3 regions of the Lysinibacillus sp. FSL K6-1151 genome follow, and region 3 is predicted to be linked to each of the others. Evidence: predicted binding sites of a transcription regulator. Region 3 holds the regulator's gene; each other region holds the start of a gene.

Region 1 (10,761 bases), 530 kb from region 3:
GAAGGCGGCTCAGCTCCGAAAAAACAACCTGTGCGTAAGTCTGAAAATATTGGTCGTAATGATTTATGCCCATGTGGAAGCGGCAAGAAATTTAAAAACTGTCATGGTGCAGGTCAATAATATATTAGTGAAAAAAATCATTTTAACTACATGTTGAAATGGTTTTTTTCTTTTGACATTATACTGTTTTAGGAAGAAATTTAGGAATAAAAGTCAGAATTTATAGACAATTGAAAAATATGGGTATACAATAGCTGTAATATTAGGATTTTAGTTCAGGGAAGCTCCCGTTATTATCCTAAATAAGAAGGTGCTATGAAGACTTAGACCTAGAAAGGGAAGGGGTGCTATGCATGATAATAAAGCAATTTTACGAGTCACAAACATCTGGAATGTACGAATATTGGTATATCCCTTTTTATTTTAATTGAAAAAACATAAAGTGTATAAAGGAGGACTATAGGTGCATAAAAAAGATATTATGAATAGTGAAACGATGATGTATATGCCTGTGTATGATTCCTTTGGAAATTTATGTACGCGGGTGATTGAGAAAAATAATGAATATCTATCGAAATTAGCACCAACGAAGTTAATGGACTATAACCTTCGTTATTTTGGTTCGAGTTTAAGAGGGGCATTTGATGGCTCGAAAATGATTTTAGGAAAGCTTAATAAAAATCCAATTGTAGTGGATGAACGATGTAATATTTTATGGTTTCCAAGTAAGTCTCCTCTACAACCTGAATGTATCTGGTTCGCCGTTCATCATATTGATGAATATATCGCTGTGGATAAAAAGAGAGCAAAAATAACTTTTACGAATGGCAAAGAACTGGTAGTGGATGTCAGTGTTAATGCGTTAGAATATCGTATTCAGAGAGCCTATTTATTAAAATATAGGTTAGAAAAACGAACAAAGCATTTGCTTGTTCAGTATGACCGTGTAAAGGTTTTTCAGCGTCTCGCTCTTAATATGCTAGAGGACGAGACACAGGATCATTGATTACTCCGAGAAAACAACTGCTAGATAGTATGTTTTCCTTTGTAAAAACGTTATAATGAAAAGATACGGAGCTTTGTGAGTGCAATGTTAGCTCCATTACTAACGTTCGGAGGATTTAACAATGATTGAATTAGCAGATGTACGCAATGTGTTAGACACTACAGCCAAAAAACTGGCGGACTTCAGGGGGTCTCTTTGACTTAGAAAACAAAGAGGCACGCATTCAGGAGCTAGATGAAATGATGCTAGAGCCTGGCTTTTGGGATGATCAGCAAGGGGCACAGGTGACCATCAATGAAGGCAATGGCTTAAAAGCAATCGTCAATGAATATAAAGATTTAGTGGAAACCCATGAAAATTTAGATATGACACTGGAGCTTTTACAGGAAGAGCCAGATGAAGAGTTACAGGAAGAACTAGGCAAAGAGCTAGCAGAATTCCAGCAAAAAATGGGGGATTTTGAGCTGCAATTGCTGTTAAGTGGTCCATATGATCAAAATAATGCTATTTTAGAGCTACACCCTGGTGCCGGTGGAACGGAATCTCAGGACTGGGGTTCTATGCTGTTACGTATGTATACAAGATGGGCGGAGAAGCGTGGATTTAAAGTGGAGACTGTGGACTATCTTCCTGGTGATGAAGCAGGGATTAAATCGGTAACATTGTCGATTAAAGGTCACAATGCTTTCGGTTATTTACAGGCTGAAAAAGGCGTGCATCGTCTAGTGCGTATCTCACCATTCGATTCGTCAGGTCGTCGTCATACATCATTTGTTTCTTGTGATGTTATGCCAGAGTTCGACGAAAATATTGAAATCGACATTCGCACAGAGGATTTAAAAATTGATACGTATCGTGCTACAGGTGCGGGTGGTCAGCATATTAATACGACAGATTCAGCAGTTCGTATTACACATATTCCGACTGGTACTGTTGTACAGTGTCAAGCAGAGCGTTCACAGATTAAAAACCGTGAAAAAGCGATGACGATGCTAAAAGGGAAATTATATCAATTAGAGTTAGATAAGCAGCAAGCGCAACTAGATGAAATACGTGGTGAGCAAAAGGAAATCGGCTGGGGCTCACAAATTCGTTCGTATGTATTCCACCCATACTCTATGGTGAAGGATCACCGTACGAATGAAGAAACAGGTAATGTTGGTGCAGTGATGGACGGCGATTTAGATCCGTTTATTAATGCCTATTTACGCTCGAAAATTGGCTAATACACAAATCCCCCAAGAGGTGTTCTTGGGGGATTTTCTAGTTAAAAGGGAGGGTGATATGGCGCATCTTGGCTAAGCTGCTTGCGCTCGTTCATGTAATATTTATAGAGCATCGATGCATTCAAAAACTGTTTACTAATCGAGGCATATTGAATAGGTAGTTCAATTGTTTTACCATTTTTTAATGTGACAACACACCCCGTCTGACTTGGTGTAATATTGATAATCGCGTGAAGTCCAATCCATATATTATGAATGGAGTTCGGGGAATAAGTTGGTAGAAAAATACAGGGATAGCCGTAGTCAAAGGCCACGACGATTGGTAGCTTATGTTGATTGCCAAAGAAACGTTTAGCCGATAGTTTTGCAGCTTCATAGGTTGAACCTAATGAGATACAAGATTTTCGAAGCACATGCATCGGTTTACGCGTGACGATCAGCTCATTGTGCTTATCGATAACATGAGTGAAAACCTTGGAGTTGTGCTGAATAGGTTGAAGCAAGTAAGTGTTGAATGAAATTAAGTAGCTATTGACAAAATTGCTAGTCATATAGAGAGAGCCTCCTTTTTCTGTTGATAACGGTAGTGTAGAACAAAATGAGAGTTTCAAAAAATAGACAAAGTAGCTGAAAACCCTTCAGAAAAGAATGAAATGCTTAGAGAATTCACTGCAAATGTCACGAGATTAATAGCTAATCCAAGTTATTTTCAATTCGTAAGCATTGCAATTTAATTTCAATTTTCATATAATTTAGAAAAGGATCGAGGTGAGATCGTTGGATAAATATTATTCGTACACAGATTTTCTAAAAGCCGTGGGTCAGTCGAAAAAAGTTGATGAGGCAGAGAAATTATTAAACGAGATTTATTTAGATTTATTTTTAAATCGTATCCAGCGTATGCATCGTCAAGAGCAACTCATGGTTCTGATAGACAGAGTACTCGATGAAAAAGATGAAAACGCATTTTACCAATACGCAGCCGAACTACATTCCTTGCAGCAAACAGAGGATGAATCATACTAACGAACCCGCTCTCCATGTCTATTGGAGAGCGGGATTTTTTTGTGTGCTTTGAAAACCCCCTGCTATGCAGGGGGTTCCGGAAAGCTTTTAGCTATGGACAATAAAAAAACTCCAAACGTACAATAAAGTCAGGTCTAGTCAACCGACTTCGTACGAAAGGAGCCACCATAAATGGATAATAAAAGTTTAGCACATACAACGTGGAATTGTAAGTATCATATCGTCTTTGCGCCAAAGTATAGAAGGCAGATTATTTATGGTCAAATTAAAGCAGATGTTGGAAGAATATTGCGCCAATTATGTGAAAGAAAAGATGTAGAAATCATAGAGGCAACAGCCTGTCCTGACCACATTCATATGTTGGTAAGTATTCCACCGAAATTGAGTGTATCTGCGTTCATGGGTTATTTAAAAGGGAAGAGTAGTCTAATGATTTTCGACCGACATGCGAATTTAAAGTATAAATACGGTAATCGTCAATTCTGGTGTCGAGGATACTATGTGGACACAGTCGGCCGAAATAAGAAAAAGATACAAGAGTATATAAAAAATCAATTACAAGAAGATATCCTGCAAGATCAAATGACGATGAAAGAATTCATTGACCCATTCACAGGAGAAGAAATCAAGAGAAAGAAAAAATAAGTAAGCCGCTTTAGCGGTTTGTGTGAAAACGGAGTGCGGTTGGCAGACCATTCAGAATGTCTTTAGACATGGGCCAGTACCCCAGCGTTTCACGCGCAGAGCAAACCACCAGTTATACTGGTGGTTCTGATTTGATTGAAGGAGGGCTGCTCGTTCAAAAAGTGAGAGTCTTCGCTTATAAAAGAGGGAGAGTTGCTCAGAAAGTAAGAACTCCTGCTCAGGAGTAAATCCGCTCTCAAAGCAAGAGCCCTGGCTCATAAAAGAATGCAACCCACGCCAAAAATCTGTTACCCCACTCACAAAAGCAGAAGCCCTCTACTGAAAATATTATGACTTCTACTCAAGAATCGAAATCTATTGAATAGATTAAGCTTGAAAATGTGTTGAAGCGGCTATTATGAGAGTAATAAGTATTCTTCGCTTCACGGTTATTCATTTTAGGGATAAAAAAATTTTTTACAAACATTCGTTCGTTAAATGTTCGAAATTTTAATATTGCTATGCTAAAATATATGTACAAATTGGAAGGAAAGGACGGGGACATGTGTGCAAACATTTGATTTACAAGCGCCATATCAGCCTAACGGGGATCAGCCACAGGCAATTGCGGAATTAGTGGAGGGTGTGAAAGCGGGCAAGCGTCATCAAACATTACTTGGTGCTACGGGAACAGGTAAAACGTTTACCATTTCTAATGTCATCCAGCAAATTAAAAAACCAACACTCATTATGGCACATAATAAAACACTAGCTGGCCAGTTATATAGTGAGTTTAAAGAGTTCTTCCCGAATAACGCTGTTGAATATTTTGTCAGCTACTATGATTACTACCAACCAGAAGCCTATGTACCGCAGACAGATACCTATATAGAAAAAGATTCCAGCATTAACGATGAAATTGATAAGCTGCGTCACTCTGCTACTTCTGCATTATTTGAGCGTGATGATGTCATCATTATTGCATCTGTGTCCTGTATTTATGGTTTAGGTTCTCCTGAAGAGTATCGAGAAATGGTTGTATCGATTCGCACAGGTATGGAAATTGAACGTAATCAGCTACTGCGCAAACTTGTAGATGTTCAATACGAGCGTAATGATGTCAGTTTTACTCGGGGGACATTTCGGGTACGTGGAGATGTAGTGGAAATTTTCCCAGCCTCACGTGACGAGCATTGTATTCGGGTGGAGTTTTTCGGTGATGAAATCGATCGTATTCGAGAGGTGGATGCCTTAACTGGAGAAATTTTATCGGATCGAGAGCATGTTGCTATATTCCCGGCATCCCACTTCGTTACACGAGAAGAGAAAATGCGAAAAGCGATTGAAAACATTGAAAAAGAATTAGAGGAACGTCTTGCGTTGCTACGTGCAGAGGATAAATTACTAGAGGCACAGCGCCTAGAGCAACGGACACGTTATGATTTAGAAATGATGCGTGAAATGGGCTTTTGCTCAGGGATTGAAAACTATTCACGCCATTTAACATTGCGTGGAGCAGGTGCCACTCCATATACATTGCTAGATTACTTCCCAGATGACTTTTTGCTTGTAGTAGATGAAAGTCACGTAACACTTCCTCAGGTTCGTGGTATGTATAATGGTGACCAAGCTCGTAAAGGTGTACTCGTAGAACATGGTTTCCGTTTGCCATCAGCACTTGATAACCGTCCACTACGTTTTGAAGAATACGAAAACCGAGTGCATCAGGCCATTTATGTATCAGCCACACCAGGCCCTTATGAGCTGGAGCATACGCCGGAAATGGTTGAGCAAATTATTCGACCTACTGGATTATTGGATCCGTTAATTGAAGTGCGACCTATTGAAGGGCAAATCGATAATTTAATAGATGAAATTCAAGATCGAATTGCCCAAAATGAACGGGTTTTAGTGACAACATTAACGAAGAAAATGTCAGAAGATTTAACGGCCTACTTGAAAGAAATGGGCTTAAAGGTCGAGTACCTACATTCCGAAATTAAAACGCTAGAACGTATTGAGATTATTCGTGAGCTACGTAAAGGAACGTACGATGTACTCATCGGTATTAATCTCTTGCGTGAAGGACTTGATATTCCTGAGGTGTCACTTGTAGCGATTCTTGATGCTGATAAAGAAGGATTTTTACGTTCGGAACGTTCATTAATTCAAACGATTGGTCGTGCTGCACGTAATGCAAATGGTCATGTCATTATGTATGCGGACCATGTAACAGATTCGATGAAAAAGGCAATTGATGAAACACAACGTCGTCGTGCATTGCAAATGGCTTACAACGAGGAGCATGGCATAACGCCTCAAACCATTATCAAGAAAATCCCAGATGTAATTCGTGCGACACAAGTGGCAGAAGAAGAAGAATCCTATGTGAAAAAGGCTACGAAAGGCAAAAAGCTGACAAAGGCGGAAAGAGAACAGCTTTTGGCTTCCTTAGAGGTCGAAATGAAGGAAGCAGCAAAAGCGCTTGATTTTGAACGTGCGGCTGAGTTGCGAGATACAATATTTGAATTGAAGGTAGAAGGGTGAATGACTTGTGAAAAATACTGAAATTGTCGTGCAAGGTGCACGTGCTCATAATTTAAAAAATATCAATGTCACAATTCCACGTGACCAATTAGTCGTATTAACAGGTTTATCAGGCTCAGGAAAATCTTCTCTAGCATTTGACACAATTTATGCGGAGGGCCAACGTCGTTATGTTGAGTCCCTTTCTGCCTATGCCCGTCAATTTTTAGGACAAATGGATAAGCCAGATGTCGATGCAATAGAAGGATTATCGCCTGCTATTTCCATTGACCAAAAAACAACGAGTCGTAATCCACGTTCTACGGTTGGTACGGTAACGGAAATCTATGATTACTTACGATTACTTTATGCACGCATTGGTAAACCGATCTGTCCAAATCATGGCATAGAAATCACTTCCCAAACGATTGAGCAGATGGTAGACCGTTTATTATCATATCCAGAAAGAACAAAAATGCAGCTTCTTGCGCCGATGGTTTCTGGACGCAAGGGAACCCATGTTAAACTGCTAGAGGATTTAAAAAAGCAAGGGTTTGTTCGTGTGCGAATTGATGGGGAATTACGGGATTTAGATGATGCGATTGATCTTGATAAAAATAAAAAGCACTCGATTGAAGTAGTAGTGGACCGTGTTGTTATGAAGGAAGGTATTGCCTCACGGTTGAGTGACTCCTTAGAAACAGCTTTACGTTTGGCTGATGGTCGTGTACTTGTTGATGTGATGGAGTATGAAGAATTATTATTTAGTGAACATCATGCTTGCCCGATATGTGGTTTTTCTATAGGCGAGCTAGAGCCTCGTATGTTTTCATTTAATAGCCCGTTTGGTGCTTGCACAAGCTGCGATGGCTTAGGCTCAACACAGGAAGTGGATTTAGATTTAGTCGTTCCAGATTGGGATCGTTCCTTGTTAGAGCATGCTATTGCTCCATGGGAACCGACTAGTTCACAGTACTATCCACAATTATTAAAAGCGGTGTGTGATCACTACGATATCCCAATGGACGTGCCTGTGAAGGATTTACCAAAGGAAAAGATGGATAAGGTTTTATATGGCTCAGGAAAAGACAAAATTCACTTCCATTATGAAAATGAGTTTGGCAATGTGCGAGACCAAATGATTGAATTTGAAGGTGTTGTGCGCAATGTGGAACGCCGTTTTAAAGAAACAACATCCGATTATGTTCGTGAGCAAATGGAAAAATATATGGCACAGCAGCCATGTCCGTCCTGTAAAGGTTATCGTTTAAAGCCTGAGACGTTAGCTGTGAAAGTAGCAGATAAGCATATTGGTGAAGTCACACAATATTCGATTCAGGAAGCGGACACATTTTTCAAAGAGTTGGATTTAACTGAAAAGGATATGCAAATTGCTCGACTGGTTTTACGAGAAATTGAAGAACGATTGGGCTTCCTTGTCAATGTAGGTTTAGATTATTTGACATTGAGTCGTGCAGCAGGGACATTATCAGGCGGAGAGGCGCAACGTATTCGGCTCGCTACACAAATCGGCTCACGTTTAACAGGAGTTCTCTATATTTTAGATGAGCCTTCGATTGGTTTGCATCAACGTGATAATGATCGTTTAATTAACACGCTGCAAAATATGCGTGATATCGGCAATACGTTAATTGTGGTAGAGCATGATGAAGATACGATGTTGGCAGCCGATTATCTTATTGATGTGGGACCTGGAGCAGGTGTTCATGGCGGTCAAATTGTGGCAGCAGGCACACCACAGGAAGTTATGAAGAATGAAAACTCTCTAACAGGGCAATATTTAAGTGGTAAAAAATTCATTCCATTACCAGTGGAAAGACGTCAACCAAATGGTCGTAAGCTGTCCATTAAAGGCGCTAAGGAAAATAATTTACGTAACGTCAAAGTGGATGTGCCACTGGGTTTATTTGTAGCGGTGACAGGTGTGTCAGGCTCTGGGAAATCGACACTGATAAATGAAATTTTATATAAATCATTGGCACAGAAGCTGAATCGTTCAAAGGTTAAGCCTGGAGAACATAAAGAAGTGACGGGCCTAGAGGAGCTTGAAAAAGTAATCGATATTGACCAATCACCAATTGGTCGTACGCCTCGTTCAAACCCAGCAACGTATACAGGTGTCTTTGATGATATTCGTGATGTTTTTGCGGCAACAAATGAAGCAAAGGTACGAGGCTATAAAAAAGGTCGCTTTAGCTTTAATGTTAAAGGTGGACGCTGTGAAGCATGTCGAGGAGATGGCATTATTAAAATCGAAATGCACTTCCTTCCAGATGTTTATGTTCCATGTGAGGTATGTCATGGCAAACGTTATAATCGTGAAACACTTGAAGTGAAGTATAAAGATAAGAGTATTGCAGATATTCTTGATATGACGATTGAAAATGCAGTAGTGTTTTTCGAAAATATTCCTAAAATCCAGCGTAAACTACAAACAATTGTCGATGTGGGCTTGGGCTATATGAAATTGGGACAACCAGCTACCACTTTATCGGGTGGTGAGGCACAGCGCGTAAAGCTAGCCTCTGAGTTACACCGACGATCTACAGGGAAATCCTTCTATATTTTGGATGAGCCAACGACAGGTTTACATGCCGATGATATTGCTCGATTGCTAGTCGTGTTGCAGCGGCTTGTTGAAAATGGGGACTCTGTATTAGTCATTGAGCATAATTTAGACGTTATTAAAACCGCTGATTATATCATCGACTTAGGGCCAGAAGGTGGAGATAAAGGTGGCACTATCGTTGCAACAGGTACACCAGAAGAGGTAGTAAAAGTCGCTGGCTCTTACACAGGGAAATACTTAAAACCTATCCTGGAACGTGATCGTCTGCGAATGGATGCATTGCTAGTAGAAGCGTCTCAATCTTAACAGACCCAATTTATTCAATTTTGCAGTGAAACTTTTCATATGATGAATCGTATAAATAGTATAACGAACTGAGGGAGGCTATTTATTTATGCAAAATGAACGTCAACGAATTTTAGAACTTGTAGAAAAAGGAACGATTTCGGCACAAGAGGCGATTACATTACTAGAAGCATTAGAGCAACCTGGCAAGTCTACTCAAAATGTTATGGATGATGTGTCAAAAGAGGCGCAATCCTTTTCAACTGAAAAAGAAGAGTCACTATTTGAAGAAAAATCAAAAGATGGTGACAAGAAAAAAGATGATTTTATGAAATATTTCCAAGATGAAATGCAAGATTTTCGTAAGGATTTAACGCAAATCGGTTCTCTTTTTATGGATATGATGAATACCGCTGTTAAAAAGGTAAAGGAATTTGATGTAGCATCTCCATTTGGAGATAAAATTGAATTTACACATACAGAAGAAGTGGCAGCTGCTAACGTAGACAATGTTATTGTTGAATTGCCAAATGGTAATTTCTCATTGGAAGCAAGTGGAGGAGATACGATTCAGGTAGTTTGTAAGGTGAAAGCACCGCTGATGAATGAGAGCGAGGAAGAAACACGCAATCACTTTTTAGAGCAATTTGTTGTAAAAGAGGATGAGCGTTCACTTCGCATTTTAAGCCAATTAAAGCTTGTTCAAGTCAATGTAAAGGTGCAAGTACCTAAGGATAAACTTGAAAAATTATCTGTTCGTCTCATGAATGGTAGTGCGTCACTACAGGATATAGAATTTGAAGAATTAAAAGTTAAAACATTGAACGGAGCTATTAAAGGCACTAAGTTTAATTTTGGAAAAGCGGAAGTGGACTCTTCTAATGGTTCCATTGAATTAACGAATGTTCGTGGTAAGGATTTAGAGGCTGAAACATTGAATGGACGTGTTTATTTAGATGGAGCTTTGGATGAGGTAGAGGCGAAGTCTGTCAATGGACATGTAGTGGTAACAACTTGTTCCACAAATTCATCTAAAATAAAAGCTCAAACAGTTGCTGGAGCGGTGGAAATATATGTCCCACGTACCATTTCATTAAGTGGTAAAGTTGTGACGAATTTCGGGAAAGTAGATGTAGGCATTCAGGATGTTTCTAAAATGGAGTCACAGGACCAATTCCTATCCAAAGTAGTACGCTTTGATAAAGAAGTTGAAAGTGCAAATCGCTTATTTATCGAAGGCGAATCGAAAACTGGCGCCGTTTTAGTGCGCTACACAACAACGGACGAACAACAAATGTAACATGGGAAGCATTCAGGCGAAAGCTTGAATGCTTCTTGCTATTTCAAACAGTATTCGACTTGGTTTATCGTCGATTGCTGTTTTTATTTTTGTCATTTTTTTAATGATAATGGCAATGAAAGAACGAAATAGAAGGAACTGGCACGTATTGAAATGAAACTGTAATAAAAAAACAGAA
Region 2 (10,761 bases), 2.0 Mb from region 3:
TGTTTACAGGGTTTGTTACGGTACCTGTTTTATAAAATTTAATGATGTCATTTGATACATCAACCGCAACAGATTCTTGTGCTTCAATTGTCGATGCACCTAAGTGAGGCGTTGCGATTACCTGTGGTAAAGTCAGTAGCTTATGATCTGTTGCTGGTTCAGAAACAAATACATCTAGGGCAGCACCAGCTACTTTTCCTGCTACGATTGCATCATATAAATCATCTTCATTGATAATTCCACCACGTGCACAGTTAATGATACGCACGCCATCTTTCATCATCGCAAATTTTTCTTTATTAATAAGATTACGTGTTTCAGGAAGAAGTGGTGTATGAACTGTAATGAAATCTGCTGCTTCGCAAATTTCTTCAACTGATGCTTTTGTTACACCTAATTCTTTTGCACGTTCATCTGTTAGGAAAGGATCGTATGCCATAACATTCATACGTTGACCTTTTGCACGATAAGCTACTTCAACACCGATTCGTCCAAAGCCTACAACACCCAACGTTTTATTTTTTAGCTCAACACCAACATAAGATTTGCGATCCCATTTTCCATTTTTTAATGTATTAAAAGCTTGTGGAATATGACGGGCAAGTGAAGTCATCATTGCGATTGTATGCTCAGCAGCTGAGTTTGTGTTACCATCTGGTGCGTTGACAACGATAATGCCATGTTCAGTAGCAGCAGCAAGGTCAATATTATCGACACCCACACCAGCACGACCAATTAATTTTAAGTTTTTAGCTGCTTCGATCACTTCACGTGTCACAGTTGTTTGAGAACGAACAAGTAATACATCCACATCTGCAATTTTAGCGATTAATTGTTCTGGTGCAAGACCAGTGTCTACAATAATGTTTAAATCTAAATCTTGCTCCTGACGTAATGGGAAAATACCATCCTCACTTAGTGGATCAGCGATAAATACGTTAATGTTTTTTGTTGCAGTAGTCATTATAATTAGCTCCTTTTTAATAAATATGGGTTGTGGATTTATCTACGACAGTCTGAAATTTGTAAAATTCGAACATCTTACAGCATGCAAACGATCTCCTTTCTAAATCGAAAACAATATAAAAAGCCTTCCACGCCTTACAGACACAGTTATTGTGTTGTAAGGGGCGAAAGGCTGAATAAACATTGGTTCGCGGTACCACCCTTAATCACTGCTGGAAAATTTATTCTGGCAGTCTTAGCTATATGCGTAACGCGCATGGGACGGATAAGCTTACTGTTAAGTTGTTCGGCTTATCTATTCTGGAGTGGAACTATTATCGTAGAAATCACTGATTTACACCAACCATCAGCTCTCTTTGGATTTTCTTGTGACTAGTATGTCTCCGTCGTTATATTTTGTGTGATTAAATTTGTTAACATCATAATCCCTATTGTTCACCTTTGTCAACGATATTTCTGAAAAACTTAAAAAATACAGACTTCAAAAGTCTGAATAATAACTAAAAACGAACATTATTCGTTTTATTAGTGTTTAATATTCGTCTTTTCGGAGGATACAATGAAAGCGTTAACGATATTTGAAAAGTGCGATAGTATCAGTGTTCCATGTAGTTTACGGTTAAAAAATTATATGGTAATTAAATGGAATGAATTAGATGATTTATGCTATTCCTTGATGATTTAAGTGTAAGAAAGCGAACATTTTCGCTTGTCACATTTTAGACAAAAAATTAGATTTTAGAAGGTAAACAGACTGTGAGAGAAGAATGTTAGTTAAGGATGATTTGATTTGGGGGTGTAAAAATGCAGTACGATGTTGCAATAGTTGGTGCTGGACTTGCGGGTTTAGTTGCTGCTTGTGAGTTAATCGATGCAAAGAAAAAAGTTCTTTTAGTAGATCAAGAGCCTGAAAATTCAATAGGGGGACAGGCATACTGGTCTTTTGGTGGGATATTTTTAGTAAATTCTCCAGAGCAGCGAAGGCTTGGAATTAAAGATAGTAAAGAACTGGCGTGGCAAGATTGGCAAGGAACTGCAGGCTTTGATCGTTTAGAAGATGAGGATTCGTGGGCTTATAAATGGGCCAGAGCCTATGTTGATTTTGCTGCAGGTGAAAAATATGACTGGTTAAAGTCAAAAGGTATCAAATTTTTCCCTGTGGTTGGATGGGCAGAACGGGGAGGCTCTTTAGCGGGAGGACATGGCAATTCTGTACCAAGATTTCATATTGTATGGGGAACTGGTCCTGGCATAGTAAAGCCGTTTGTAAATAAAGTAAAGCAAGCTATGAAAGATGGATTTATCGATTTTAGACCAAGACATCGTGTGGATGAATTTATACAACATGATGGAAAAATTACAGGAATCAGTGGAACAGTGCTAGCAGAAACCTTTATTAATCGAGGTGAAAAAAGTTCGAGATTGGGGATTGGCGAATTTTCCTACGAAGCCGATGCCGTGATTATAGCAAGTGGCGGTATTGGGGCTAATTTTGATTTAGTAAGAAAAAATTGGCCTGCACGACTTGGGACTCCTCCTAAAAATATGGTATGTGGTGTGCCAGCTTACGTTGATGGGAGAATGCTAGAAATCACAGAACATGCTGGAGGACGTATTGTAAACCGCGATCGCATGTGGCATTACACAGAGGGATTAAGAAATTGGGATCCAATTTGGCCCAACCATGGCATTCGTATTTTACCAGGGCCTTCCTCCTTATGGTTTGATGCAGAAGGTAATCGATTCCATGCACCCAACTTCCCAGGCTTTGATACGCTCAGTACGTTAGAGGCAATTCAAAAAACAGGTTATGATTACTCTTGGTTTATTTTAACGGAAAAAATTATTGAGAAGGAATTTGCACTATCTGGTTCAGAACAAAACCCAGATTTAACAAACAAAAGCATTAGTGATGTGCTTAAGCGTATAATGCCAGGTCCACCAGCCCCTATCCAAGCTTTTAAAAATCATGGCGAAGATTTTGTGATTGCACATGATTTAAAAGAACTAGTAGAAGGCATGAATAAACTAGCAGGGAATGAGCTACTGGATTTCATGAAAGTGAAAGAGCAAATCTTGGCAAGGGATCGAGAAATGGACAATAAGTTTACGAAGGATTTACAGGTTAACGCTATTCATGGGGCAAGGCATTATATTGGAGATAAATTAGTGCGTGTTGCCAAACCACATAAAATTCTAGATACTAAAAATTGGCCATTAATTGCCGTACGTTTAAACATTCTAACTAGGAAAACCTTGGGTGGCTTACAAACAAATTTAAATGGTGCGGTGTTGGGTATGGATGGTCAACCTATACCAGGTTTATTTGCTGCTGGTGAAGTAAGTGGCTTCGGTGGCGGGGGTGTTCATGGCTATCGTGCTTTAGAAGGGACATTTGTCGGAGGCTGTTTATTTAGTGGACGGCAGGTTGGGCGCTATTTAGCGCAGGAATAATAAGAAAAAGAGCATCGTTCATCAGGACGATGCTCTTTTTGGATGGGCTAGTAGATGGCTTACTATTTTAAGGTTTAGACCATTTACGCACACGGCTAAACCCTATCTCACCAAGTATTAACGATTTGCGTTTTGAATCTCTGCAATCTTAGCAATTTGCTCCTCAACCTGCTCCTTCGTCCAACCATTCTCTTCGACAAAGAAATTGCGTTCTGCACGGCGGCAATCATCTGAACAGCTACGCATATAAAATGCTTCGTGTTTTTCCTCACATAACATTAATTTATGACATTCAGGGTTTGCACAGTTTGTATAACGTTCAGAAGGTTCACCTGTGAAGTAATCCTTCCCAACGATGACATGCTCAACCTGATTAATCGGTACACTTCGACGACGGTCAAAAACAAACATCTGACCATCCCATAGCTGGCCCTTTACTTCAGGATCTTTTGCATAGGTTGCAATACCACCGTGTAATTGACCAACACTTTTACCATAGCCTTCACGTTTTAGCCAACCAGAGAATTTTTCACAGCGAATACCACCTGTGCAGTAAGTTAAAATCTTTTTATCTGCAAAATCTTCTTTATGTGCTTCCATCCAAGCTGGAAGGTCACGGAAGGTTTCAATATCAGGTCGTACAGCACCTTTGAAATGACCAATATCATATTCATAGTCATTTCGGGCGTCGATAATCACAGTGTTCTCTTCTTGCATTTGTTCCATAAATTCTTTAGGCGATAAATAATCGCCTGTGATTTCCAAAGGATTAATATCATGCTCCAAACCTAAATGGACAATTTCCTGACGAGGACGTACATGCATTTTCTTAAAGGTATGTCCTTCCACCTCATCGATTTTCCACATAATATCACTAAAACGAGCATCTGCCTTCATATGATTCCTATAAGCATCTGTTTGCTCAACGGTACCAGAAACGGTGCCATTAATGCCTTCAGAGCCTACTAAAATACGTCCAAGAAGTCCAATTTCTTTACATAATGCTAAATGTTCTTCTGCAAATGCTACAGGGTCTTCAATTGTAATATATTTATAATAAAGTAATACACGATAGTCCTTCTGTATCAAAATACGTTACCACCTTTAACTCAATATTCGTCCTTTAATATAGCATAACAAGAGCAATTTTGCTTAGAGTAGAAGGAGTTTTCTAAAAAAACACGAATAGTACATAGTGAATGACTATTCATATTTGGGGGTAATAGAGATGGAATTTTCAACGATTACTTTAGAAAAATTAGAACGTCGTGCAACGTTAACATTGAATCGTCCGCAGGCGATGAATGCTATGGATGATGTTATGATGCGAGAACTCGCAGAATGCTTTGAGGCTCTCCAACAGGAACAAAATATACAGGTGCTTGTTATTCGTGGAGAAGGAAAAGTCTTTTCTGCGGGTGGCGATATCAAGGCTATGTTAGATGAAAATAAACCATTAAATATTGATGAGGCAATGGTCTATCTTTCACGTATTGTGAAAGCGTATTATCAGTTACCAATGATTGTGATTGCGGCTGTTCATGGTGCATCGGCAGGTCTAGGGTTTAGTCTAACACTTGGGGCAGATATAGTTGTGGCTTGTGAAAATAGTAAGCTAGCTATGAATTTCATTGGAATAGGACTAATCCCAGATGGAGGCGGTCATTTCTTCATGAAGGAACGTGTGGGGACTGTTAAAGCGAAACAGATGATTTGGGAGGGGAAGGTATTAACAGCAAAAGAAGCATTAGATGAAGGGCTTATTGACTTTATTGCACCAGAGGATACTGTATTTGCCATGGCAGATCAGCTTGTTGGTAAAATGCTTGCGTCACCTATTTCTTCCATGATTACAACGAAAAAAATTCTACATGCTCAAAATTTGCCTCAGCTAGAAAATATCCTAGCTTTAGAAGCAGAGGGGCAATCCGCTATGCGTAAAACAACAGATCATCTAGAAGGCATTCATGCATTTGTAGAGAAAAGAATGCCTGTCTTTGTAGGAAAATAACAATCATAAAAGGCGCGTAGCAACATTGACTACGTGCCTTTTAGCCACTAAACATGGAATAAAATTAATTTACCCGAAGCGTTTACAAGACGATGAGTTTTGTCGGCAACACCTTTTTCCTCAATTTGTTGTTGTCCGTTTAGTTTAGCAGCCTCATCATTTTCAAATGTCCAAGTTTCATCAAATAATGTTTCCCCTGTTTTTTCAAAAGCTGTAAAACGATAATTCTCCATACAAACCCCACCCTTTTACTTAAATATATTTCTATTATACATAGAAGATTTATAAACTTCACGGTAAAACTAGTGAATTTTTTGATAAATTACGAAAATTGTGGAAAAAGTAAGGCAATGCTGTTTTTTATGTAATACCATTTTTCATAAAACGTGAACTATGATAAAATAGAACAAATATTCGGTTTTGTTTAGTGAACATATTACGGTACAGAGGCGATAATTATCTACTATTTGAGGTGATTGGATGACAGCAATTCGTTTTTTTCATTTGGCAGATTTACATTTAGATAGTCCATTTAAAGGTTTATTTGGATTACCTGAGCACATTTTAAAGAACATTAGGTCGAGTACTTTTGAAGCATTCGATAAAATTATCCATAAAGCAATTCAAGAGAAACCTGATTTTATATTAATTGTTGGAGATATTTATGATGGTGAAAATCGTAGCTTGCAAGCACAACGAAGATTTCAGGATGCAATGGAAAAGCTCTTCCAACACAACATCCCTGTGATTGTGAGCTATGGTAACCACGATCATTTAAATGGCACTTGGACACGCTTTGCTTTGCCAAGCAATGTCTATGAACTACCAGCGGAAACGACCGTGGTTCAATTAAAAATCCGAGGCCAGCAAGTAAATATATATGGTTTCAGCTATCATGAACGCCATTTAAAGGAATCAGTTATTGAAAGTTATCCAATTGCACAGGATCAGCATGCCATTCATATTGGTATGCTACACGGCAGTGAGGCAGGCAACACGACCCATGATGTTTACGCCCCCTTCACTAAGCAGCAGTTGATAGAAAAGAACTATCATTATTGGGCTTTGGGACATATTCATAAACGACAGCTTTTACATCAAAACCCTCCCATTGTTTATCCAGGCAATATTCAAAGTCGACATCGTAAAGAACAAGGACTGAAAGGCTTTTATGACGTGACGTTATCCCAAACATCGAATGAGCTAGATTTTATCCTTACATCTACTGTCGTTTATAACACGATAGAAGTGGATTGTACGAATGTTGTACATGCCAATGAATTACTAAAAAGATGTTCGGAAGCGATCACAACGAATAGGACGAAGTACGGGGCATCAGTAGTTGAGCTTCACCTGCAAAACATTGATGAACAAACGGAAGCTTTATTTGAACACGCAACTGTAGATGCATGGTTAGATACTGTGCGAGAGACGGAGGAAGGCATTGAGCCGATGTGTTGGGTACAAAAGTTGGTATTGCAGAAGACAGCAAGTCTTTATGAGCAGACAGTAGCAACTCAATCCGTTGTCAGCTTAATGGAGCAGTGGGACAGTAATGAATGGAAAGATATTCTAAAAGATTTATACCAATATGCTGGTGGTGCAAGGCTGATAGAGCCACTAAGTGACAAGGATATTGAAAACTTAACGCAAAATGCACAGGCATTATTGGCAGAAGAAATTCAAAGGGCGTGATCACATGCTGACTATACAAAAAATCCAAATATATGGCTTTGGTAAGCATGAAAACATCACCATTTCCTTAAATGAGGGTGTCACTATTTTTTATGGATTAAATGAAGCAGGAAAGACGACGATTCAGCAGTTTATACTACAAATGCTCTTTGGTTTCCCCATACGGCAGCAGACACAGCGCAAATATGAACCAAAAGTTTCGACGAAATATGGTGGTCAGCTCACACTCGTGCATCCTATTTATGGCCAGTGCACTATTGAACGTGTGAAAGGAAAGGCAGCGGGCGATGTTTCTGTTTATCTAGAGGATGGAACAACGGGACACGAGGAACTATTAACTAAGCTTTTATATGGGTATTCTAGAACGTCCTTTGAATCCATTTTTTCATTTTCATTGCATGAGCTACAGGGCATTGAAAAAATGTCAGAGGAGGAGCTAACCCATTTGCTACTAGCCTCTGGCACAACAGGGGTTCAACATTTATCAGCTCTTGAAAAGAAGATGGAGAAAGAGGCAAATGAGCTGTTTAAAAAAACAGGTAAAGTACCCGTGATTAATCAAAAGGTTGAGCAATTAAAGCAGCTTGAGCGTACGATTAAACAGGAGCAGGGAAAGATTCTAACATTTGAGGACAAATTAAAGCAATTACAACTACTTGAGCATAATCTAGAAAAGCTTTATAGTACGCAAAAACTGCTGCAACAACAATGGCAGCAGTTAACGATTCAAAAGCAGGCACTACCTCTCCTCAAACAGCAACAGATTTTACAGCAGACACTGCTCAATTATCAACATGTACAGTTTCCGCCAGAAGGTATAAGACGCTATGAGCAATTAAAGGATCGTCTATTACACGAAAGCCAGCAGCTAATGCAATTAAAGGAGCAATATCAAACATTACAAAATCAAGTACTTACCATAGCGGATGAGCATACAGTCAATGAAATGGCTCGTCTTATGCAAAAAGAGGCAACGTGGCATCAGCTGATGGTGAAGGAGCAAAATTTACATGATGATCTCTTTATGTTTGAGCAAGAAATAAAAGCACAGTTTCGTTTATTAGGCGTACTCGAGACAGAGGCACAGGAGAATCTTCTCGAAGAAACGGTTTCACTCCAGCAGGAACAACAATTTCAGCTTCAATTAAGTAAATTGGAGGAGGCAGAGGACGAGCTAAAGTTTCATCTACGCTCACTAGAGCAAGTCCATCTAGAATTAGAGACAATTGCCAAACAAAAGCAACGGCTCATGCAAGAGTCATTAACAAATGAAGAAGAACATATTTTAGCACAGTGGCCCCAACAAAAGCGTAAGCTTGAGCAATTACGTGCGGCCAAATCGCAACGTAGTAAACAACAGCAACCTCATTATTTTAGCTGGCTTGTACTGCTAATCGGTTTATTGTCATTGATTTATGGTGTATTTGAAAAAAACATAGTTACGACCATTATCGGAGCTGTTTTATCATTGCTGACTCTGTTATTTATCCGATATGTTAAACAAGCGGATGAGCCTACTAGTAAAGAGCATAGCTCCCTTCTTCGAGAGTTAGAGCAGGAGGAAATGACGGTACAAGCGGTGCTATTAAAGAAGCAAAGATATGAAGATCGTTGGGTACACGTCAATGAACAGCAAAAGGAGAAGGAGCAGCAATACGCTTCTCTTGAATATAAAATTCAACAGGCTGAGATAGAGATTGAAGAAGCCACTCACACACTCCAGCATTTTTTAAAACGTTATCGATTACAGGGAACAATCGCCAGAACGTTAATGCCCGAATTATTTATGCGTATTCGGAGTGTGCAAGAGCTAGCAGCTAAAAAAAATAGTACCCTAAGCCTTATGCAAGAAGTTCAAAAAGAAAAGCAGTATATTTATAAACAGCTTCAACAGGTTTTAGAGGGAGCCTATGATGAACAGGAAATATATATGTATTTACGGACAGCCTACCTTGAAGCACAACAACATCAACAGCAAGTACAGCAAACAAAAGAACAGCTAGCTGGCCTGAAGATAAAAATGGATGGTGGGCAATCAAAACTGGACCGTTATACAACTGAAATGGCTGAGCTATTGAATGAAGCACAAGTTCCAAACGAGCAGGCTTATTATGAAATGTATGAGCAATTTGAGCAGCAAAAAAACATCATGACAGAGTTACAAACGGTTCAGGCTCAACTCGCCTCACTCAATCTTCCACAGCGAGAGAGTCTAGTGGAGGACACTGTTAACGAGGACATACATGCTTTAGAACAAGAGCAAAATTCAACGCAGCTAGCGATCGACCAATGTCTTGCGCAACGTGCTGCTTTGCTCATTGAAAAAGATCAGCTATTAAATGATGAAAAGTATGGGCAATTGCTACAACAGCTTGAGCAGGAGAAAGCAGAATTGCAGCAGCTGATTGAGCAATGGGCAACTAAAAAAGCTGTTGCGACAGCCATTCACGAAACATTATTCCGCCTACGTGAAGAAAAATTACCTCATGTCCTTGTGGAGGTGAATGCGATTTTCCGTTTACTAACAGGGGGAAGATACGATAAACTTTCGATTCATGATGAAGGTTATTTTGTTGCACAAGATGTAGCAGGATTACGTTATCAAATGGCTGAATTATCTCAGGCTACCAAAGAACAAGCCTATATTGCATTACGTCTGGCCCTTGCAAAAACACTAGTGAGCACTGCTCCATTTCCAATTATTATGGACGATCCATTTGTCCATTTTGATCGAAACCGTACAAACAAAATGGTACAATTAATGAAAGAAGTAGGATATGAACGTCAAATTTTATATTTTACTTGTCATGATACAATGCTCAAACATTGGCAGAAAGAGCAAATTGTCGATATAGGAGCATTAGCAAATGAAAGGGGAGTGGCGTCAACATGAAAGGGATTACGACGCTCCAAGTTGGAGAAGCAGTTGATCAATTTTTATTAATAAAACAAGCGACAAAAGGTGTTACAACCGTTGGAAAGCCATTTATGTCGCTATTACTACAAGATAAAAGTGGAGATATTGAGGCAAAGCTCTGGGATACAAATGAGGATCATGAAAAAATGTATCATGCTGAGGCCATTGTACGTGTAGGTGGAGAGATTCACGACTATAGAGGAAAGAATCAATTGCGTATCAAATCTATTCGTGTTGCCAAGCCAGAGGAAGGTATTGCGATCGATGATTTAGTACCATCCTCTGCAACACCAAAAGAACAATTGTATGAAGAATTGACACAATTTTTCTTTGATATTAAAAATCCAAATATCTCACGTATTACAAGAGCGGCTATTAAAAAACATTATGATGCCATCTTAGTTTTTCCGGCAGCAACTAAAAACCATCATGACTATGCGTCTGGTTTATTAGATCATATGGTGTCCATGCTCAAACTAGGAAAAGCCATTGCTGATTTATATCCAACACTTAATCGTGACCTGTTATATGCAGGCATTATTTTGCATGATATTGGCAAGGTTGTGGAGTTGTCTGGGCCTGTTGCTACGATGTATACAGTGGAGGGCAATTTATTAGGTCACATTACCATTATGGTGAATGAAATTGCCAAAATTGCAAGTGAGCTAGAAATTGAAGGCGAAGAAGTCATGCTGTTGCAGCATATGGTATTGTCTCA
Region 3 (10,761 bases):
CCTGCATCGCGCATGGAAAAAACATCTGTTGCTGATTTTTGCAATAAATGCAACACAGCCATCCTTGCGTTCCCACGTCCTAATCGTGTTTCATCTTGTACAAAAAGGGCATTAATTCCCTTTTCTTTAATGAAATCAAGCATTTCAAGCAAGCCATCGCGTTCCACATCATAGCCGCTATGCTTATCCTTAAATACACCCTTTACCTCATAGCCTTGCTCTCTAGCGTAGCGCAGCAACTCTTCCTGTTGGCGCTCTAATGAGGAGCTTTGTGTTTCTTTTTCAGTACTTACACGGCAATAGACAACAGCCGACATTTGTTTATTCATCATTGTTCAGTTCTCGCAATTTCGATAGTATGGATGGGATTGGCTTGATCACCCAATACAGGAATAACTAGAGACTTTCCTGCCACAATTTTAATATCTGCTAATTCATTTTCTGTTTTGACCAGCTTAATCCAATCATCTGTACTCATCTTACCACGGTATTGCTCTGCTAACGACCACAAGCTATCCCCATGTTCAATTTGAATTTCTGCGTAATTAACATCTCCTGGATCAGTTATGTAAAGGTATCCTGCAAATAGTAGACAAGCTCCTAATAAAATGGAGATATGTGTATTTTTCTTTAACCATGTCATAGTTACAACCCCTTTTTTAGAATGTTTGTTCGGAATGTATGTTCTCATAATAAAGCGAACAAACGTTTTTGTCAAACACTTTTCGAACCTATGTTTGCATACATGTTCGCATTCTGTTATACTATCAAATAAGAAGAATGATATTAGAAAAAAGAGGTGAGCACTCATGAAAAAAGTTTCGAAAAGACAAGAGGACATTTTGGCTTTTATTAAAGAAGAGGTACGAGCTAAGGGATATCCACCATCAGTACGTGAAATCGGGGAAGCAGTCGGACTTGCTTCAAGTTCAACTGTTCATGGTCATTTAGCTCGATTAGAACAAAAGGGCTTTATTCGTCGAGATCCAACAAAGCCACGTGCAATTGAAATTTTAGAGCCTGAAGAGTCTATTCAAAAGCAGCAAGTCATTCATGTACCACTTGTGGGGAAGGTAACTGCTGGTTCCCCAATTACTGCTATTGAAAACATTGAAGAATATTTCCCATTACCAGATACGTATGGCACAAGCGAGGATCAGTTATTCATGCTAGAGATTATGGGGGAATCTATGATTGAAGCAGGAATTTTAGACGGCGATTTAGTTATTGTGAAGCAAAAGGCAACAGCTAATAACGGAGATATTGTTGTAGCCATGACAGCAGAGGATGAAGCAACGGTCAAACGTTTCTTCAAGGAAAAAAATCATTTCCGTTTACAGCCTGAAAACTCATCTATGGAGCCTATTATCGTCGATCAAGTTTCTATTTTAGGACAAGTTGTAGGACTATATCGTCGTGTACATTAATCATTTAAAGTAGGTTTTGAGGATTATGTGTTCCTTCTAAGAGCATGTATCCTCTTTTTTACGCAAAAAAAGAATCCATATATGGTTGGATTCTTTGTACAGTCCCCCTGCTACGCTTCCTTTTTGAATTTTAAGCTAGCTTCAACAAAGGCTGAAAATAATTTTTGTGCAGGCTCATCTCCTGCTATAGCTAGTTCCTCGGGATGCCACTGAACAGCCAAGCAAAATGGCAACTCTTCATGAACAACTGCTTCGATAATGCCATCACTCGATTTTGCTGCTACTTTTAATTTCTCTGCTAATACATTAACTGCCTGATGATGAAATGAATTTACCGCTATTTTCTCTTGTTGTAAAATGGTCGCTAATAAATTCTCCTCCATAATTTGTACATAATGAGTAGCTACAGCTCGAGCAGATTGCTGTACATGCTTGAGCAGCTTAGTACTAAAATGGTCACTATCAATATCCTGAAATAAAGTACCACCTAGTGCTACATTTAGTATTTGAATGCCTCGGCAAATACCCAAAATAGGCATCTTTCGTGTGAATGCCGCTTCAATTAATGCTAACTCTACCGTATCTCTTGCTGGATGAATTTTCCCTAGTTTTGGTGCAGGCTCTGCCCCATACAGAAATGGATGCACGTCATAGCCTCCAGATAACAATAAACCATCTGTAAGGGATAGAATTTGTGTGGCATCCTCCTCTACGCCAAGTGGAATAATAAGAGGAATCCCACCTGCATCAATGATACTTTTACTGTAAGCAGCATTTAATCGAGAGGATAAATCATCTTCCACAAAGGCTGTAATGCCAATAATCGGTTTCACTTGCTTCCCTCCATATGCTTGAAGATTGAACAATTACCAAAAACCTAAATACCAATCGATTAATGAATCCCCATAAAAATAGACAATGATAGCGGCTAATGCAATAGAAGGTCCAAAAGGAATAGGTGTTTTTCTCCCCTGCTTGTTCTTCGTTAACACGACAAGCCCGACAATCATGCCGATAACTGCAGCTATAAATAATGTTAACAGTGTATGCATTGTACCAAGAACAAGTCCAATTAAAAAGAATAATTTAATATCGCCTCCACCCATGCCCCCGTTTGATATCACAGCAATACTATATAATATGCCGAAACCAACGACTGCACCTACAGCACAGTCCCACCAGGGTGTTAATGGCGACAATACTCGTCCAATAATAAGGAAGGGTAAAAAGAATAAAAGCACCTTATTCGGAATCAGCATATAGGCTATATCAGAAACAACAATGATGACTAATAATGAAATAAAAAATAGGGCTACTATAAACTCTATGCTCCAACCAAGCTGCCAATATGCAAAGGCAAACAATAATCCTGTTAATAATTCCATTACTGGATAAATCCAAGCTATTTTATTACCACAGCTCCGACATTTCCCCCCAAAAAACACATAAGATAAAACTGGCACTAAATCAAGCGCCGTCAGTTGCCTTTGACATTTAGTACAATGTGAAGGAGGTTGTACAATCGACTCCTTCTGTGGCACACGTAAGCCTACCACATTATAAAAAGAGCCAAAGACAAGCCCAAATAAAAATAGAAAGATTGTATAAGCCATTTCCAATTTTCTGTCCTCCTAAACTAATAGGCGCCCATACAGATGCAGTATGGAACGCCTATCAATGCAATTATTACTCTCCTTCGTAATAGAACGTCGTCACCTGGACGGTAGCTTGTAAAGTAAGATCCGTATCTTTTTCTAATTGATCCTGCTCTCCAGGCAATTTGAATTCGATAGTATCCGTTTTCATCACACGCTGTAATTGTTCAATTTCCTGTAAAAAGCTCTCTAGAGAATTAAAATCAAGCGCCCCAACCTCTAATATAAAAGTAATCAACTTTAAATTCGATGGTAAGGAATCCTTTGAAATAGATGAAATCGGTGAACTCGTAATCTTGTTATCCTGCTCACCATTAACCTCTTCTTCAGCTTGCTCCAACAGATTAAGGTCTTGCGATACATCTGATTGCGAAACAGCCGCATCATCATTTTGAACTGTTAATGACTTTATGCGTGTTCCTGTCACTTCCTCAATCTCAGCTAAATCTAGTATGATCTTTTCAACAGCTCTTGTTGTAGGTAGCTTCTGTCTTAACGCTAAAACATTGATAGTCGGCTGACCCTGCTCCTTGTCTAATTGAGCTAATTGTTCTTTTACACTAGAAATCTCTTGCTGTATCTGTGATACATGACTCTCTTTTGCTTCTACTTCATTTAATCTTGGTAATAATAAATAATAATAAAGCGCAAATAAAATAGAAACGATTAAAGTCAATAACAAGATAATAGATGAATTTTTACTACTCGTTAATTTATTCATGAGCGTCGTCCTCCAGCTAAATACATAAAGTCGATTGTCGCCGTAATGGACACTGAATAACGTGGTACTTCTTTAAATTTTTGTTCAGGCGTTAATTCCTTCTGTTCGCCAAGCTCTATATCAAAGTTTGACACTGTATTAATTTGTGCGTCTGTAAAAAAACTACTCATTAAAAGTCGCTCTACATATTTCGATATATCGGTCATCGTTTCAAAATCCACTTCAATATTAACTGTATTTTCCCCAAAAACGTAGCTACGCAAGTACGTTTGAGTTGGTAGTAAAGTTTTCGTTTCATCAATTAATGGGGTTACAGGATAAGAAACACCTTGAATATAGGCAACAGATTCCTCCAATGATCCCTGATCAACACTTTGTCTTACATCTAACTCTTGCTGTAATTGTTCAAGCTGTGTCGTTAATGTCTTTTCCTCAGCAGATAAACGTGACAAATCACTTTTAGCTGTAAAAAATATAAATAGTAAATAAGCTACTATTAGACCCACTATGACAATTATCAAGCTATAAAAAAGCTTTGGTGAAGTAGACCGTTTTTCAAGCTGTGGTAAGAGGTTTATATCTGGAACCATTAATGAACCTCCTTCAAAGCTAAGCCTAGCAATGTTGAAAATTCTTTTTTAAAATAAGGAAAGAACTTTTCAATTTTTGCTCCATCAACAATCATCAAAGGTGTCTCTAAATTAGAAGATAATAAGGTTCCTATTGATTTGAGTAACGGGTTATCACCAAGTATTATGATTTCATCTACTGTTTTTTCCCCTTTATGTAAAGAAAACTTAAAGAAATTCATCATCCGATCAATTTCTAAAACCTGATCCATGACGACCATCTGGTAATCTTCGGTTTCACCATTGTAGAGAAATTGGTAGCTAAATTCATCGACTTTTTTGCCCTGCCATTGTGCCATATCTGTTTCAATCGATTGATAACGCAAAAACTCAACCTGTCCGTTTGAAAAGATACTAATGGAAAGTTCATTGATAGACCAATCAGCAATTAAATATGTTTTATTAGGCACTAACATTGACATATGTTCTAACAAACGTATATTGCATAAGGCACGAATATCGGCAGCTTCAGGGTCCAAGGAGACATCTAACAGCATTCCTACTATTTTCGTAATTTCCTCTGAAGGTGCTGCAAATAATATCGCTTTACCGTCCTCCGCATCGGGATCATAAACATCAATTAACGGGTCCTGAAAAGGTAAATGAATAGAATGGCCCAACTCCATTTCAGCATATCCTCGTAATTCCTGAGGTTTAACATCTTTAGGATGCTCGAAACTTTTTAATAAAACAGTTGTATCAGGCACAAACATACGAACAGCCTGTTTTTTTCCTGTCCACTTCACAACCTGTTCTTTAATAATTTCAAAAAGAGCCACCTCATCTATGATTGCTCCATTTTCAACGATATCAACTGGTAAAGGATATTCATAGCCATGCCATTGACTAGGCTCAGGTCCTTTCGCCACAATCGCACGTAGCACATAATCCTTCAGTTCAATCGATACATGCGACTTTCTCTTTCTCTTAAACATGTGAAAAGACCTCCTTTTCCTATTCAGTATAAATGATTTTATCAATTAGTCATCCATTCCCCAGCCAGAAACGCAAGAAAATTATCGTTTCTGAATGGGTTGGGAGGACTGATTATTGAGTTTTAGTATTTTCTGTTTTTTTCTTATCTACTCCTGCACTTTTTAATAGTTTATTAAGTTCTTCTTCAAATATTGTTATTGCACCTGCAGTTGAGCTAACTTTGAGACTCTCTGTTTTAATCTCTTCAAATCTACCATATGAAATTGACCATTTTTTTTCACTTTCGTTATACGTTACTTTATCATTGCTTCCTAGCTCAATACCATCTACAAACGCTTCTAATTCATCTTTCACACACTCATTATCTGAGCTGTCTCCTTTACAAGCGCCATCAATATAAGCAATCTTAGCACCAGATAGAATATTTGATGCTTCTGCTAAAATAGCACGGTCCTTTGACTTATTAATAATATTACCAATTGCAGGCACAGCGATTGCTGCGATAATTGCTAAAATAACAATTACAGCTAAAAGTTCAACTAATGTTAAACCCTTCTCATTTTTCAATAGTTTTTTATTTTTCCATTTTTTAAACATAGAGAATTCCTCCTTAGTAGTTTTATATGAAGTGTGAAAACACGGTCTTCTAATTCAATTTCTAAATAAGTTTTATATAATTAAAAATTACATATTTTCATATAGTTGGAACATTGGTAAGAATATAGCCGCAACAATTACTCCTACAACAAGAGCAAGTACTATAATCATTAAAGGTTCGATAAGTGACTTCATTGTATCGACGGCACGGTTTACTTCTTCCTCGTAAAAATCAGCAATTTTTTCAAGCATGTAATCCAAGGAGCCTGTTTTCTCACCAATTGCTGTCATTTGTGTAACAAGAGGTGGAAATAGCCAGCTTTTTTCAAGTGGCTCTGATAATGTGCCACCCTTTTCTAAATTATCGCGGGCCTCCAGCACTACTTTTCCCATAACTGGATTACCTCCGACTTTTTCAACAATCGTTAGGGCTTGTAAAATCGGCACCGAGCTACTAAAAAGAGTAGATAGAGTTCTCGTCATTCTCGCTATAATATCTTTTTGTAAAAGTTGGCCAAAGATAGGCATGCGGAGTAACAAAACATTAACCGTATAATGAAACTCTTTATTATTTTTATAAAAATAACGTGATCCCACTACTAACACTAATAGCCCTAAAATCACGAGATACCAAAACTGAATCAGCCAATCACTTATACCAACAACAATAACTGTAATTAGCGGCATTTCTAAGTCCATATCTTTAAATGCATCCATAAAGGTAGGCACAATAAAAACCATTAAAAACATGCCAACCACCAGCGTTAAAAGGGATAATATTGCTGGATAGGTCATTGCCGATTGAATTTTTTTCTTGATGTTATATTGCTTTTCTAGTGTGCTTGCCAGACGATCTAATGTGTCGTCAACGTTACCAGTAGCCTCTCCAGCACGCATCATATTGACAAAAAGCAAGGGAAACACTTTGGTATGTTTGCCTGCTGCATCTGAAAATGCCATCCCACTCCGAATATCCTCTTCAACTTGCATCAATGCTCGCTTTAGTGGTTTATTCCGTGTTTGCTCACCCAAAATACGCGTCGCTTCAACGACAGGGACACCAGCACGAATTAATGTCGCATACTGCCGACAATAAATAACAAACTCTTGGTGCTTCACTTTTGTACCAATGGCAATGTCCTTATGTAAAATGCTATTTGATTCTTGAAGCTCTCGCGCATTTATTCCTTGTGCACGAAGCTTCTCCATAGCAATTTTTTTATTTGGGGCTTCAATAATGCCCTTTTTAGGTGCTCCTGTTTTGGTGCGACCACTATAACGAAATACAGTCAACTATAATCACCAGCGTTCATGTATGGCCGTGCATCTTCTAGCGAGATCTTACCTGTGGTAATCAGGTGCTGCATCGAAGATTCTAATGTGTGCATGCCCAATGCTTTACTTGTCTGCATTACGCTTGGAATTTGGTGAATTTTTTCATTGCGAATTAAATTCGAAATGGCAGGAGCTTGTACTAAAATTTCTGTCGCAGCAATGCGCCCTTTTACATCTTTACGAATAAATAAACGCTGTGAAACAATACCTTGCAGTACATTCGCAAGCTGTACTCGAATTTGACTTTGCTGATGCGGTGGAAATACATCAATAATACGGTCGATTGTAGTTGGTGCACTACTTGTATGAAGTGTTGCCATTACTAAATGCCCTGTTTCAGCAGCCGTGATAGCCGTTGAAATCGTTTCATAATCTCGCATCTCCCCAACTAAAATAATATCTGGGTCTTGACGCAATGATGCTCGTAAACCATTCGCAAAACTCATTGTATCGACACCAACCTCACGCTGATTGATGATAGACTTTTTATGAGTATGCAAGTATTCAATTGGATCCTCTAACGTAATAATATGTTTTGATCTTGTCTCGTTGATATAATCAATCATTGCTGCTAATGTAGTTGATTTACCTGAGCCTGTTGGACCAGTTACTAAAATTAAACCTTGTGGTTTTTCCGCAAGCTTATATAACACTTGTGGCATATTAAGTGCTTCAATAGAAGGAATTTTAGCTTCAATTAAACGAGCCGCTATTGTCACTTCATTTCGCTGATGATAGGCATTTACACGGAATCGACATTTCCCAGGCAATGAAAAGTTAAAGTCAGTTTCTCCCTTTTCCTCAAACTCCTGTTGTTTATGTACAGGAAGAATGGCATTTACCATTCCCTTTAATTCTTCAGAATCTAATGGATCTGCACCGTAATGTTCCAACTGCCCATGAATACGATATACTGGCGGAATACCTTTTGTTAAATGAAGATCCGATGCTTTTTCTTCAAACGCACGTGTTAATAATTCAACGATTGAATAAGATGTCATTTTTATCACCCCTAATCTACACTTGCAACACGTAAAATTTCTGATGTTGTTGTTTGACCTGCTACAACCTTTAATAGTCCATCTACTAATAGGGTGTGATAGCCTTTGTCATTCATATAATCCCGAAGAACCAAATCACCTTCTCGATTTAAAATCATGTCCTTCACTTTTCGATCCACTGGAAGGATTTCATGAATCGCCATACGTCCTCGATAGCCTGTATGATTACATGCAGGACAACCACGCCCCCTTTTACCTTGGGTAACACCTTCCAGCCCATTTTCCTCTAGTATTTCTAATTCACGTGAGGTGAATACATATGGTTCAGCACAATCACGACAAACTTTACGTACAAGTCGTTGAGCCATAATGCCTACAAGTGAGGAAGATAGTAGAAATGGTTCAATGCCCATATCATGTAAACGTGAGATGGATTCTACTGCACTATTAGTATGCAGCGTACTTAACACTAAATGTCCTGTAAGTGAAGCACGTATAGCAATTTGCGCTGTTTCAAGATCACGAACTTCCCCTACCATCACAATGTCAGGGTCCTGTCGTAAAATCGAACGTAACCCTACCGCAAACGTTAAGCCAACCTCTTCCTTTACTTGGATCTGATTGATGCCATCTAATTGGTATTCCACAGGATCCTCAACCGTAATAATGTTGACGCCTTCCTCATTTAAATGCGAAAGAGCTGCATATAACGTAGAGGATTTACCAGAACCCGTAGGTCCAGTAATAAGCATCATGCCGTTGAGACGGCTTATCATTTTCCTGAATAGTACTTCATTCGTAGCACTAAAGCCTAATTTCTCAATATCATTGGACGAATTGGTTAAATCTAAAATACGCATAACAACTTTTTCTCCAAAGACAGTCGGTAATGTGGCTAATCGTATATCAACTGGCCTAAAATTGACATTCGTTTTTATACGCCCATCTTGTGGAATACGATTTTCTGTAATATTTAAATTGCCCATTATTTTAATCCGAGCCAATACTACGTTTTGCATATGCTTGGGCAATGACCTCTCTGTACGAAGTACTCCATCTACTCTGTAGCGCACACGTAGCTCTGTTTCTTGTGGATCAAAATGAATATCACTGGCTCTTTGTGCTACACCATTGGCAATAATTTGATTTACTAAACGAACAATGGGTGAATCTTCATTCTCAATCTCGTCTTGCGTTTCAGTACTAGTTGCCGCTAAATCTAACATTGCAGCATCCATCGACTCCTGCAAATCATAATATTTGGTAATTGTACGATATAGATCATCTTTTGCAGCAATGCTTGTTTCAATCTGACAGCCTGTCGTCATACGGACTTCTTCGATAGCAAAATAATCCATCGGGTCTTCCATCGCAATAAACAATTTATTTTTCTCTTTGCGGATAGGCATAATATTTGTCCGCTTTGCCAACTCAGCAGGAATTAATTGCAATAATTCAGGGCTGATTGAAAATTGATTTAAGCTAATATGAGGGATACCTAGCTGAAATTCTAAAACTTCAATGAGTTGTTGCTCCGTTAAGACGTTTTCTTTAATGAGAAAATCACCTAGTTTCTCATTTTTCAACTTAGTAGTCAGTGCATACTCTAGCTGTTCTGCTGTAATAACGCCTGATTCAACAAGTAAATCCCCTAAACGTTTACGACCTGGCTTCATCGCCATAAAAATACCTCCAATCATTATGGACTTGTTTGTACAAAATTACCGCCCTTGTCATAATAACCATAGACAATTTCTGGTCCATCTTCTTGCTCAGATTCTTCAGGTGTTGAAGGTTTTATATCAGGTAAGCCGTTGCCATCTAAATCTATCTCTAAATCAGGATCTGCTATACTTTGCCCTGCGTTTTTTGTTGGTGGAGTGACTGTAATAGGCTCCTGCGATGAACGTGTCACAATCCGATTTTGAGGCGCATAGTAATCTCTGCTAATAAACTGTTCTTCCATTGCACCGTTCTCTACAATGGAACGATAAACTTCAACTCTCACCCCTTCTTTCCCCTCTTGTTCCACACGCTCTTGACCAGCCTTTAAATCTTCTGAATAACGGTAAATAGTTCGTGGCTTAACGATTTTATCTTTACTGATACGAACCGTTATATCTTTGTCTTTTACTGCTGTAAATATTTCTATTTTTAATTGATTGCCCTCAATTGTAGCTTGCATTTTGCCAAGCTGATGAGAACGATTAATAAATTGTAAGTCTTTCGCTAATGCAGCATTGACATCCGCTTCAATCCCCAGTTGTAAATAGTTGGGCTTTGTTTGTTGAGAATGTCTTTCTAGAACTTCATACTCTGTCTGAAGAATTACACTATAGAGGATGGAAGCTACAAAATCTAAACCTGTATCATTCGCAGCTCCAGCCTGTTCCCCTAAAAGTGAAAGCAAGGAGAATGACTGGTTCGGTACAAGTGTGACGTCATTTAATAAAGGGATTA

Evidence for each region. The regulator LexA, encoded in region 3, represses DNA repair genes until DNA is damaged. The targets are predictions, from matches to a motif close to CGAACATATGTTCG.
Region 1: uvrB (excinuclease ABC subunit UvrB) is a predicted target of LexA. The motif match lies at 4,363-4,376, and genes of this name have one in related genera.
Region 2: MHI04_RS18570 (DNA repair exonuclease) is a predicted target of LexA. The motif match lies at 5,835-5,848, and genes of this name have one in related genera.

What each region holds. Positions count from the first base shown of each region.
Region 1 covers NZ_CP152040.1:711,516-722,276, forward strand. The annotation lists gene secA (preprotein translocase subunit SecA) at 1-120, shown strand, start outside; gene MHI04_RS03285 (competence protein ComK) at 464-1,006, shown strand; one part of gene prfB (peptide chain release factor 2) at 1,131-1,202, shown strand; one part of gene prfB (peptide chain release factor 2) at 1,204-2,232, shown strand; gene MHI04_RS03295 (competence protein ComK) at 2,274-2,783, opposite strand; gene MHI04_RS03300 (IDEAL domain-containing protein) at 3,010-3,258, shown strand; gene tnpA (IS200/IS605 family transposase) at 3,430-3,903, shown strand; gene uvrB (excinuclease ABC subunit UvrB) at 4,450-6,429, shown strand; gene uvrA (excinuclease ABC subunit UvrA) at 6,437-9,304, shown strand; gene MHI04_RS03320 (DUF4097 family beta strand repeat-containing protein) at 9,393-10,583, shown strand.
Region 2 covers NZ_CP152040.1:3,844,685-3,855,445, reverse strand. The annotation lists gene serA (phosphoglycerate dehydrogenase) at 1-964, opposite strand, end outside; gene MHI04_RS18590 (FAD-binding dehydrogenase) at 1,771-3,420, shown strand; gene MHI04_RS18585 (rhodanese-related sulfurtransferase) at 3,538-4,509, opposite strand; gene MHI04_RS18580 (enoyl-CoA hydratase) at 4,649-5,431, shown strand; gene MHI04_RS18575 (YhzD family protein) at 5,479-5,664, opposite strand; gene MHI04_RS18570 (DNA repair exonuclease) at 5,912-7,126, shown strand; gene MHI04_RS18565 (AAA family ATPase) at 7,131-10,019, shown strand; gene yhaM (3'-5' exoribonuclease YhaM) at 10,016-10,761, shown strand, end outside.
Region 3 covers NZ_CP152040.1:1,239,839-1,250,599, reverse strand. The annotation lists gene MHI04_RS05855 (recombinase family protein) at 1-332, opposite strand, end outside; gene MHI04_RS05850 (LysM peptidoglycan-binding domain-containing protein) at 329-643, opposite strand; gene lexA (transcriptional repressor LexA) at 810-1,427, shown strand; gene MHI04_RS05840 (gamma-glutamyl-gamma-aminobutyrate hydrolase family protein) at 1,538-2,260, opposite strand; gene MHI04_RS05835 (A24 family peptidase) at 2,294-3,046, opposite strand; gene MHI04_RS05830 (hypothetical protein) at 3,114-3,803, opposite strand; gene MHI04_RS05825 (hypothetical protein) at 3,800-4,393, opposite strand; gene pilM (pilus assembly protein PilM) at 4,393-5,367, opposite strand; gene MHI04_RS05815 (prepilin-type N-terminal cleavage/methylation domain-containing protein) at 5,480-5,965, opposite strand; gene MHI04_RS05810 (type II secretion system F family protein) at 6,053-7,258, opposite strand; gene MHI04_RS05805 (type IV pilus twitching motility protein PilT) at 7,255-8,301, opposite strand; gene MHI04_RS05800 (ATPase, T2SS/T4P/T4SS family) at 8,313-9,983, opposite strand; gene MHI04_RS05795 (G5 domain-containing protein) at 10,001-10,761, opposite strand, start outside.